2 regions of the Streptomyces sp. WI03-4A genome follow, and region 2 is predicted to be linked to the other one. Evidence: riboswitches for the same ligand, from Rfam matches in the RefSeq annotation. Region 2 holds a riboswitch; the other holds the start of a gene.

Region 1 (5,371 bases), on a different contig from region 2:
AAGCCCCTTGTCCACCAGCGTGTTCAGCAGGTCCATGAGAGCCGATCCTGTCCTACGGGGCCGCTCCGGGCCAAGGAGAGTTTGCACAACAGTGGCACTTCGACGTGTGGGTATTGCCACACCGTGGGCGGCCGGGCGTGCCGCTAGTGTCTGTCCGCTACCTACAAAAGCCCGGAGGACCCATGGCGTTCGGCTGGATCGACGAGCAGGCCGAGGCGCGGCGCCGCGCGGGACTCGTACGGACCCTGCGCCCGCGCCCCGCCGACTCGCCGCTGCTGGACCTGGCGAGCAACGACTACCTGGGCCTGGCGCACCACCCCGAGGTCACCGAGGGCGCGGCCGCCGCCGCCCGGACCTGGGGCGGCGGTTCCACCGGTTCCCGGCTGGTCACCGGCACCACCGAGCTGCACACGGAGCTGGAGCGCGAGCTGGCGGACTTCTGCGGCTTCGAGGCGGCCCTGGTCTTCTCCTCCGGCTACGCCGCCAACCTGGCCGCCGTCACCGCGCTGGGCCCGCACGGATCGCTCGTGGTGTCCGACGCCGGCAACCACGCCTCCCTCATCGACGGCTGCCGGCTGGCCCGGGGCGCCACCCAGGTGGTCGGGCACGCCGACCCGCGGGCCGTGGCCAAGGCGCTCGGCACGCACGAGGGCGAGGCGATCGTCGTCTCCGACACCGTCTTCTCCGTCGACGGGGACGCGGCTCCGCTGGCCGCGCTGGCCGAGGTGTGCCGGGAGCACGGCGCCGGTCTCGTGGTGGACGACGCCCACGGCCTGGGTGTGCTGGGAGACGGCGGCCAGGGCGCCCCGTACGCGGCCGGCCTGGCGGGCGCGCCGGACGTGGTGGTCACGGTCACGCTGTCGAAATCGCTGGGCAGCCAGGGCGGTGCGGTGCTCGGTCCGGCCCGGGTGATCGATCATCTGGTCAACGCGGCCCGGACGTTCATCTTCGACACGGGCCTCGCCCCGGCCGCCGCGGGGGCGGCGCTGGCGGCGCTCCGGCTGCTGCGGCGCGAACCGGCGCGGGCCGCGCGGGCCCGCGCGGTCGCCGCGGAACTGCACGCACGGCTGACCGCCGCGGGACACGAGGCGGTACGTCCGGACGCCGCGGTGGTCTCCGTGCGGGCTCCGTCCCCGGAGCAGGCGGTGCGCTGGGCGGCCGACTGCCGCACTGCGGGCCTGGCCGTGGGCTGCTTCCGTCCTCCTTCCGTGCCCGACGGCATCTCACGGCTGAGGCTGACCGCCCGCGCGGACCTGTCCGGGGCCGAGATCGAACGCGCTGTACGTGTGATCGGCGAAACACGACCATGAGTCGGCGTGACACGGCCGGGCATCGCGCGAGTGTGATCGGAATTGACCGATAGGTATCGGTCAGGACCGGTCACGATCGGCGGAGATCGGTAAGGGTCAGTCGGCTGACAGTGGGCGGGCTCAGTGGAGCGTGGCCGTGAAGCCGACCCAGCTCCCCGCTGAGAAGAGCAGCGCGGGCCCGGACGGGTTCTTGGAGTCGCGCACGGCGAGCAGTCCGGCCCAGGGACCGGAGCGCGGCCGGGCCGTCTCCACGCAGTTGTTCGCTCCCGTGCTGTAGCTGCTGCGCAGCCAGCGCACGTCGTGCAGGTCGGTACTGGCAGGGACGTTCCGAGGCAGTGCAGTCATGGTGCCTCCTTACGCGCCGTCACCTATCCCGGCGATGTAATCCAACGAGTCCTGGGGGGAAAGGGCGTGGATCCGAAGGGTGTCGAAGGCCTCCGCGTAGGCCTTGAGGTCTTCTTTCCGTTCCAGGTAGAGGCTACTCGTCAACTGGTCGAGAACAACCACATCCAGATCAGAAGTGCTCGGAAATGAGAAGATAACGAAAGGCCCGGTGAGACCGACATGCGCCCCCGCGCCGAACGGCAGCACCTGGAGCCGTACTTGGGGCAGCCGAGCGGCCTCGAGCAGCCGTTCCAGCTGCCGCGCCATCACCTCGGGCCCGCCGATCTCACGTCTGAGCACCGCCTCGTCCAGTACGGCGCTCAGCTCCAGCGGCGGATCGGCCCGCAGCACGTCCTGCCTGGCCAGCCGCACCTCGACCAGTGCGTCGAGCCGCTCGTCGTCCACGCCGCCGACGGCCGCGCGGGTCACGGCACGCGCGTATTCGGGCGTCTGCAGCAGGCCGGGAACCACCGTCGTCTCCAGGGTGCGCATCCCGCTCGCCTGTGACTCCAGACTGATGAAATCGCGGTAGGTGGGCGGCAGGATCCCCCGGTAGGCGTGCCACCACCGGCTGCGGCCACCGGCCTCCTCGGCCCCCGCCAGCATCAGCAGCAGCTCACGCCGCTGTCCTTCCCGCACCCCGTACGCGTCGAGCAGTAACCGCACATCGGCCGGTTTCACCCCGCTGGCGCCGGTCTCGATACGGCTCACCTTCGACTGGTGCCAGCCCACGAGACGGGCCGCCTCGCCACTGGTGAGCCCCGCCCCGGTGCGCAGCGTGCGCAGTTCGGCGCCCAGTTTGCGGCGCCGCACCGCGGGACCGTTCTGCATGGGCAACTCCTTACTCCTTCCGGGCCGCCCATATACGGTCTCGCGTCGCAGAGTTCACCGCTTTGAGCGACAGATATATGCATATCTTGGTGGATCGCTCCCCCGACCGGCCCGGTGATGGCAGTCTGGCGAAACAGCACCAGTCCGGGACCGTACTCGAACCATCCGCTCCTCGTCGGACTGCGGTCCCGTGGGAAAGGGACGACCTCGCCATGGCAGACCATCTGGAAGCATCCGTCACTCTGCCGAGCGATCCCGCCTCGGTCTCCGCGGCGCGTTCCTACGTGGTGGAAACGCTTGCGGAGTGGGGCCTGCCGTCGGACACCGACGTGGCCGACACCGTGCGGCTCATCGTCTCCGAACTCGCCACCAACGCCGTACAGCACACCTTCGGCCAGTCACCCACCTTCACGGTCGACATCGCGCTGGACCGTGACGAACACCTGCGCATCGGAGTCACGGACAGCCATCCACGCTTCCCGAAGAGACTGCCCGCGGCCGTCCAGCAGGACAACGGGCGCGGCATGGTCATCATCCGCTGGCTCACCGCGGAGTGCGGCGGCAAACTGCGCATCCGCCCCACGCGCGAGGGCGGCAAGACGGTGTCCATCGAACTGCCCTGGAGCATCCCGGCCGAACCGGTCACCACGGCGGGCCAGCAGGAGCCGTAGCCCTGGGAGCCCGCCGAGAGGCCGTCCAGGGACCTCCGTGACGCCTGAACGTCCGAGCGCCGCCCTGGGCCGCCCGCAGGCCGCGGGAGGCGCCGGGACGGCGCTGACGGTGCTCGGAGCGGCCCCGTCGCGGAGCCGCTCCTGCCCTGAGCCAGGGTCAGCTGACCCGGCCGTACCAGACGCTCCTGGTCCAGATCTTCTCCAGCCGTACCACCGACCCGGTCCTCGGCGCGTGCCAGATCTTGTTCTTACCGGCGTAGATGCCCACGTGGTAGACGCTGGACCCCGAGTGGAAGAACACCAGGTCGCCGGCCTTGCGGCTCCTGGCCGAGATGTGGTGCGTCTTGTTGTACTGCTGGGCGGCCGTACGGGGCAGCTTCTTGCCGGCCTTCTTGAACGAGTAGAGCGTCAGCCCCGAGCAGTCGAACCGCCGCGGTCCGGTGGCACCCCAGGCGTACGGGGCGCCCTTCTTGGACGCGGCGATCTGCAGCGCCTTCGTCGCCAGCGTCGCGGCGGAGGCGTCGGTGGCGAGGCCCGGCACCGCGATCGAGCCGCCCACGGCGGCAAGCGTGAGGGCCGAGGCCGTACCGGCCCGGGCCATGAGCGACGGGACACGATTGAGCGCAGTCATGCGCAACCCTTCGTCAGCCGCCTGTGAAGGATGACCTGTCGGATTCGGGCTGGCGAAGTTGCCCGGCCGCGTTGTCGCGGCTTCACCCCAAGGGTTGCTCGGCACGACCGTCCGTCTGCGACGAACGTCCGTCCCGGCGACCCGTCTTGCTCGGGTCCTCCACTCCTGCCGATCCACTCCTGTCGACCGGTCATCCGGGCGGCGGCAGGACTCGGCGTCCGCCCGGACCGCCCCGCCGCGGTGGCGGGGGCTTGTCGTCAGACACGGATCTTCACTCACAGGAGTCGGAAAATCCCAACGCAAACGGCAATTTGTGGCGTTACTCACCACTCACCCGTTCGGGTGGACAGGGCTGTGTTCGAACGACCGTCAGAACCCGCACGTAGCCTCGGACCTGGGGCGGAGCACCCGAGAGGGGGTCCGGAACCCCCCTGTCGCGCAAGTCGGAAGGCCCGAAAAAAGCTCCGGAGATACGCCGGCCGGGGGTACGTCGTTCGGGCCGTTTCAAGCCGCGCACGCGCGGCCCGTCGACAACGGGGCCCGTACGGGCCGGAGATGCGTCCGGATCAGCCGACGCAGTCGGGCGGGAGCGTGACGCGCGCAGTGCGGCGCTCGCCGTCGAGCACCCGCAAAGCGCGTGCCAGCGTGTCCCCGTGCAGCTCCGTCTCGCCCCGTTGGTGCATCAGGGTCAGCGCGTCGCGCAGTTCGACCGCCTTGCGCACCAGGGCCTGTGCCGCGCGCAGCCCGCGGTAGGTGTCCCCGTCCTGGGCCGGGTTGATCCGGCCCAGCAGGTCCACGGCCTCGAGGTAACAGTCGATCAGCTCGCCCTCGGCCCTGGTCAGCGCGGGCAGCGGCGGAAGTTCCGGTGGCAGCATCGGCGGCTCACCCCGCGTGCCCGGTGCCGGGCGTGTCCCTGCGTCCCGGGACCACACCGTCCACCAGGCCGTACGCCCGTGCGCCCGGCGCGTCGAGCACCAGGACCCGCTCCAGGTCCTGGTGCACCCGCCCGGCGGTGCGACCGGTGTGCCGGACCAGCATCTCCTCCATCAGTTCGCGTGCCCGGACCAGTTCCCGGGCCTGGATCAGCAGGTCGCCGGTCTGCCCCTCGACCGGTTCGCGCAGTGCGGGCTGCTCCAGGACGACCCGTGCGCCGGGCAGGGCGAACCGCTTGCCGGGTGTCCCGGCCGCGAGCAGCACGGCGGCGACCGACGCGGCCTGGCCCAGGCAGTAGGTCCGCACGTCGCAGGTGACGTACCGCAGCGTGTCGTAGACCGCCGTCATCGCGCCGAACGAGCCGCCCGGGCAGTTGAGGTAGAGCGTGATGTCCTGTTCCGGGGCCGCGTGTTCGAGCTGCATGAACTGGGCGATGACGTCGCTCGCCGCCGTGTCGTCGAGCGGCGTCCCCAGGAAGACGACCCTGCTCTCGAACAGCTTGCCGTAGGGGTCCAGCGTGCGCGGGCCCGTGCTCGTGCGCTCGGTGAACTCCGGCAGCACATGGCGGGCGGACGGTCGGGTCATGGACATACCCCTCCTCGTGACGGGGC
Region 2 (5,371 bases):
TCATGGCGCGGGCCTTCACCGAGGGCACCGACCAGCACTCGGCCGAGGAGTACGCCGCCGAGCTGGAGCGGGCAGGCGCCACGCTGGACGCGCACGCCGACCACCCCGGCGTCCGCATCAGCCTGGAGGTCCCGGCCTCCCGCCTGGCCAAGGGCCTCGGCCTGCTCGCCGACGCGCTGCGCGCGCCCGCCTTCGCCGAGAGCGAGGTCGAGCGGTTGGTCCGCAACCGCCTGGACGAGATCCCGCACGAGCTGGCCAACCCCTCCCGGCGGGCCGCGAAGGAGCTTTCCCGGCAGCTGTTCCCGGCGGCCTCGCGCATGTCGCGCCCGCGCCAGGGCACGGAGGACACGGTCGAGAAGATCGACGCGGCGGCCGTGCGCGCCTTCTACGACCGGCACGTCCGCCCCGCCACGACGACCGTGGTGGTGGTCGGTGACCTCACCGGCACCGACCTGGACGAGCTGCTCGGCGACACCCTCGGCGCCTGGACCGGTACCCCCGGGCAGCCGCGGCCCGTGCCGCCGGTGACCGCGGACGACACCGGGCGCGTCGTCATCGTCGACCGGCCCGGCGCCGTCCAGACGCAGCTCCTGATCGGCCGGATCGGCCCCGACCGGCACGACCGCGTGTGGGCCGCCCAGGTGCTCGGCACGTACTGCCTCGGCGGCACCCTCACCTCCCGCCTGGACCGCGTCCTGCGCGAGGAGAAGGGCTACACGTACGGCGTGCGGTCCTTCGGGCAGGTTCTTCGGTCCACGCCGGAGGGCACCGGTGCCGCCATGCTCGCCATCAGCGGCTCCGTGGACACGCCGAACACCGGTCCCGCGCTGGACGACCTGTGGAAGGTGCTGCGCACGCTCGCGGCGGAGGGACTGACGGACGCCGAGCGCGACGTCGCCGTGCAGAACCTCGTCGGGGTGGCACCGCTCAAGTACGAGACGGCGGCGGCCGTCGCGAGCACGCTCGCGGACCAGGTCGAGCAGCACCTGCCGGACGACTTCCAGGCGACGCTCTATCAGCAGCTCGCCGCCACCGGCACCGTTGAGGCCACGGCCGCGGTCATCAACGCCTTCCCGGTGGACCGCCTGGTGACCGTGCTCGTCGGTGACGCGGCCGAGATCAAGGCGCCCGTCGAGGCGCTCGGCATCGGCGAAGTCACCGTCGTCACCGCCGAGTAGCGGCGAGCGGCGGCGAAGCCGCGCCACGCGCGCGTGGGGCCCTGACGACCGACGGGTCGTCAGGGCCCTTGCCGCACCGGCTCCTGCCGAACCGCGGACCAGATGTCCGGATTGGGGCGGAGGGGGCCCGTCTGACCTGTGGGATGCGCTACAAAAACCCCGATCCGTTTGGGAATCGAAAGTCGCCCGCCGTAGCGTCTTCGGGGCTGTCCGTCAGGCACTGCGCCGCGTCCGCGGCACCGGGCAGTCATCGCCGAGTCCCCCCACGGCGCGAGCCAGGGGAGCCGGGGACCCAACGCAGTCCCTGGGGTGAATCGGACGCCCGCGCGTGAGCGAGGGGGTCCGTAGGAGACCTTCCTGCTCCGAACCCGTCAGCTAACCCGGTAGGCGAGAAGGAAGGAAAGGACCAGCCACTTCATGGCGTTCATGTGCGCCACCGGGAAGCACCGCAGGCCCGGCAGGGTCAAGCGCACCACGGCTCAGGCGGCCGGCATCGCCGCCCTCACCACCACCGGTGTCATCGGTACCCTCGCGGCCGGCCCGGCGTCGGCGGCGGAGAGCCCCGTCGAGCAGACCGGTCTCACCCCGGTGATCACCGTGAGCGACGACGTCGCCGCGCAGATCGACGAGCAGGCCGCCGCGCAGAAGCAGGCGGCCGACCAGAAGGCGGCCGAGGAGGCCGCGGCCAAGGCGGCCGCCGAGCGGGCCGCCAAGGAGCGCGCGGCCAAGGCACGCGCCGCCCGCGAGGCCGAGCGCAAGCGCCTGAACGCGTTCGTCGTCCCGATCGCCGGTTCGTACGTCTCCACGGGCTACCAGGCCAGCAGCTCGCTGTGGTCCTCCGGCTCCCACACCGGCATCGACTTCCACGCGGCCAGCGGCACGTCCGTCCACGCGGTCGGCTCCGGCACGGTCGTCTCCACCGGCTGGGGCGGCGCGTACGGCAACCAGATCGTGATCCGGATGGCCGACGGCATGTACACCCAGTACGGCCACCTGTCGTCCATCGGTGTCAGCGCGGGCCAGAAGGTCGTCCCGGGCCAGCAGATCGGCCTGTCCGGCGCCACCGGCAACGTCACCGGGCCGCACCTGCACTTCGAGGCCCGCACGACCCCCGACTACGGCTCGGACGTCGACCCGGTCGCCTACCTGCGCAAGCACGGCGTGAACGTCTGACGCCTCCCGCGCGCGGCGCCCCGTCGCACGGCATTCCGAAAGCCCCGGCTCACCCGCCGGGGCTTTCGCCGTTTTCCCGCCGCCCACCGCATCCGCTGTCCAAAAAATATCCATGGATTCCGGCCTGCCGTCGGAAATTCCGGCTCATTGCAATAGAGTCACGGAAAGGCGCGTCCCTCGTCGGCGTGTCACGGGGATCGAGGCGGAGGTCGGTCATGCGTATTCCGGCGCACTCGGTGTGCACGGCGATCCGGGACGACATCGTGGCCGGTGTCCACGAACGCGGCAGCCGCCTCACCGAAGAAGTCCTCGCCCGTCGCTACGGCGTCTCGCGCGTCCCCGTCCGCGAGGCCCTGCGCACCCTGGAGGCGGAGGGGTTCGTGGTGACCCGCAGGCATGCCGGTGCCTGCGTGGCCGAGCCGACCGAGCAGGAGGCCGCCGACCTGCTGGAGATGCGCCTGCTGCTGGAGCCGCTCGGCGCGGCCCGGGCCGCCCAGCGGCGCACCGAGGCCCATCTGAAGGTGCTGCGTGGCCTGGTCCGGCTCGGCCAGGAGCGGGCCAGGCGGGGAACCAGCGAGGACCTGCGCTCGCTCGGCGGCTGGTTCCACGAGACGCTGGCGCAGGCCGCGGGCAGCCACGCGCTGACCGCGACGCTGACCCAGCTCCGGCACAAGATCGCCTGGATGTACGTGGTCGAGGCGTCGCCCCACCCGGAGGAGACCTGGGCCGAGCACGGCGCCATCGTGGACGCCGTCGCCCGCGGTGACGGCGAGCGCGCGCGGGCGGTCACGGCCCTGCACACCGAGCGCGCGACGCCCGCCCACCGGCTGCGGCTCGCCCCGGGCGCCCCCCGCGCGGAGCGTGTGAGGAACTCGCAACATGCCGTAAACACACCGAGCCTGCGGTATTAACACGGGCGCCGTATACAAAGAAGGGGATATTCCGTGAGCGGTATCGGCGTCGCCCTTTCGATGGCACGCCGTGAATTCACCGCCGCTCTCCATACCGCTGCACTCTTCATGTCGCGCGGCAATTCGACAAACGCGAAAGCCGCGTCGCCCGCACGGGACGACGCGGCTTTCGCCGGATACGGCTCAGACGGTCTCGGGAAGTTCCTCGAGGCCCTCGGCGACCAGCTTCGCCAGCCGGTCGAGGGCGACGTCCGCGCCCTCGGCGTCGGAGGCGAGGACGATCTCCTCGCCGCCCTGGGCGCCCAGACCCAGGACAGCCAGCATGGAGGCCGCGTTGACGGGGTTGCCCCCGGCCTTGGCGATCGTCACCGGGACGCCTGTGGCCGTGGCGGCTCGGACGAAGATGGAAGCGGGGCGGGCGTGGAGGCCCTCGGCCCAGCCGACGTTGACGCGGCGCTCAGCCATGTGTTGCTGCCCTTCACTGTCTCAGGGTTGTCTAGACCAGTTTCCCATATCGCGAAGCGTGCCCGGAGCGGTCCTGCGTCCCGCTCCGGTGTGTCGCCGGACCGCGGCCTCGGTCCGGCCGGCCGTCCTCCACAGACTGCCTCGCGCCGCTGTCGGACGCGAGCCGTACTCTGGGGCCCATGCAGAGCCCGGCGGACCGGCAGGACCGGCACGAGTACCCCGCCCACTGGGAGGCGGACGTAGTGCTGCGCGACGGGGGCACCGCGCGCATCCGGCCCATCACCATCGACGACGCCGACCGCCTGGTCAGCTTCTACGAGCAGGTCTCGGACGAGTCGAAGTACTACCGCTTCTTCGCGCCCTACCCGCGGCTGTCCGCCAAGGACGTCCACCGCTTCACCCACCACGACTTCGTGGACCGGGTGGGACTCGCGGCCACCATCGGCGGCGAGTTCATCGCCACCGTACGCTACGACCGCATCAACGCGAACGGCATGCCCGCCTCCTCGCCCGCCGACGAGGCCGAGGTCGCCTTCCTGGTCCAGGACGCCCACCAGGGCCGCGGCGTCGCCTCCGCCCTCCTGGAGCACATCGCGGCCGTCGCGCGCGAGCGCGGCATCCGCCGCTTCGCCGCCGAGGTGCTGCCCGCCAACACCAAGATGATCAAGGTGTTCACGGACGCCGGCTACACCCAGAAGCGCAGCTTCGAGGACGGCGTCGTACGCCTGGAGTTCGACCTCGAACCCACCGACCGCTCGGTCGCCGTGCAGCGCGCGCGGGAGCAGCGCGCCGAGGCACGCTCGGTACGGCGGCTGCTGGCCCCCGGCTCGGTGGCGGTCGTCGGCGTCGGCCGCGCGCCCGGGGGAGTGGGCCGCAGCGTCCTCGGCAACATCCGGGACGCCGGGCACCCCGGCCGTCTCTACGCCGTGAACAAGGCGTTCCCCGAGGACCTGGAGGAGGTCGACGGCGTACCCGCCCGCCGCTCGGTGCGGGACATCGACGGCCCGGTGGACCTCGCCGTCGTCGCCGTCCCCGCCGACCAGGTGCCCACCGTGGTCGCCGAGTGCGGCGAACACGGCGTCCAGGGGCTGGTGGTGCTCTCCGCCGGGTACGCGGAGAGCGGGCCCGAGGGGCGGGAGCGCCAGCGGGCCCTGGTCCGGCTCGCCCGCGCGTACGGCATGCGGATCATCGGCCCCAACGCCTTCGGCGTCATCAACACCGCGCCCGCGGTGCGGCTGAACGCCTCGCTCGCCCCCGAGATGCCGCGGCCGGGCCGTATCGGCATGTTCGCGCAGTCCGGGGCCATCGGCATCGCCCTGCTGTCCCGGCTGCACAGGCGCGGCGGCGGGGTCACCGGGGTCACCGGCGTCTCCACGTTCGTGTCGGCGGGCAACCGCGCCGACGTCTCCGGCAACGACGTCCTCCAGTACTGGTACGACGACCCCGACACCGACGTCGCCCTCATGTACCTGGAGTCCATCGGCAACCCGCGCAAGTTCACCCGCCTCGCCCGGCGGACCGCGGCGGCGAAGCCGCTGGTCGTGGTGCAGGGCACCGGCACCGCGCCGCTGGGCCACGCGGTCCGGGCCACCCGGCTGCCGCACGACACCGTCTCCGCGCTGTTGCGGCAGGCCGGGGTGATCC

Evidence for each region. Region 2 has a riboswitch for cyclic di-AMP ahead of PV343_RS05910 (M23 family metallopeptidase). Riboswitches for the same ligand answer to the same signal wherever they lie in the genome.
Region 1: it holds a riboswitch for cyclic di-AMP, as region 2 does, so the genes downstream of both, PV343_RS02205 (C40 family peptidase) here and PV343_RS05910 (M23 family metallopeptidase) in region 2, are expected to answer to the same signal.

What each region holds. Positions count from the first base shown of each region.
Region 1 is NZ_JARAUO010000001.1:469,666-475,036, reverse strand. It holds gene bioB (biotin synthase BioB) at 1-36, opposite strand, end outside; gene PV343_RS02225 (8-amino-7-oxononanoate synthase) at 183-1,310, shown strand; gene PV343_RS02220 (DUF397 domain-containing protein) at 1,431-1,655, opposite strand; gene PV343_RS02215 (helix-turn-helix domain-containing protein) at 1,665-2,525, opposite strand; gene PV343_RS02210 (ATP-binding protein) at 2,738-3,196, shown strand; gene PV343_RS02205 (C40 family peptidase) at 3,354-3,827, opposite strand; cyclic di-AMP (ydaO/yuaA leader) riboswitch at 3,830-3,960, opposite strand; gene PV343_RS02200 (hypothetical protein) at 4,394-4,702, opposite strand; gene PV343_RS02195 (ATP-dependent Clp protease proteolytic subunit) at 4,710-5,345, opposite strand.
Region 2 is NZ_JARAUO010000003.1:230,646-236,016, reverse strand. It holds gene PV343_RS05915 (M16 family metallopeptidase) at 1-1,178, shown strand, start outside; cyclic di-AMP (ydaO/yuaA leader) riboswitch at 1,420-1,582, shown strand; gene PV343_RS05910 (M23 family metallopeptidase) at 1,596-2,351, shown strand; gene PV343_RS05905 (GntR family transcriptional regulator) at 2,567-3,262, shown strand; gene PV343_RS05900 (HPr family phosphocarrier protein) at 3,446-3,727, opposite strand; gene PV343_RS05895 (GNAT family N-acetyltransferase) at 3,907-5,371, shown strand, end outside.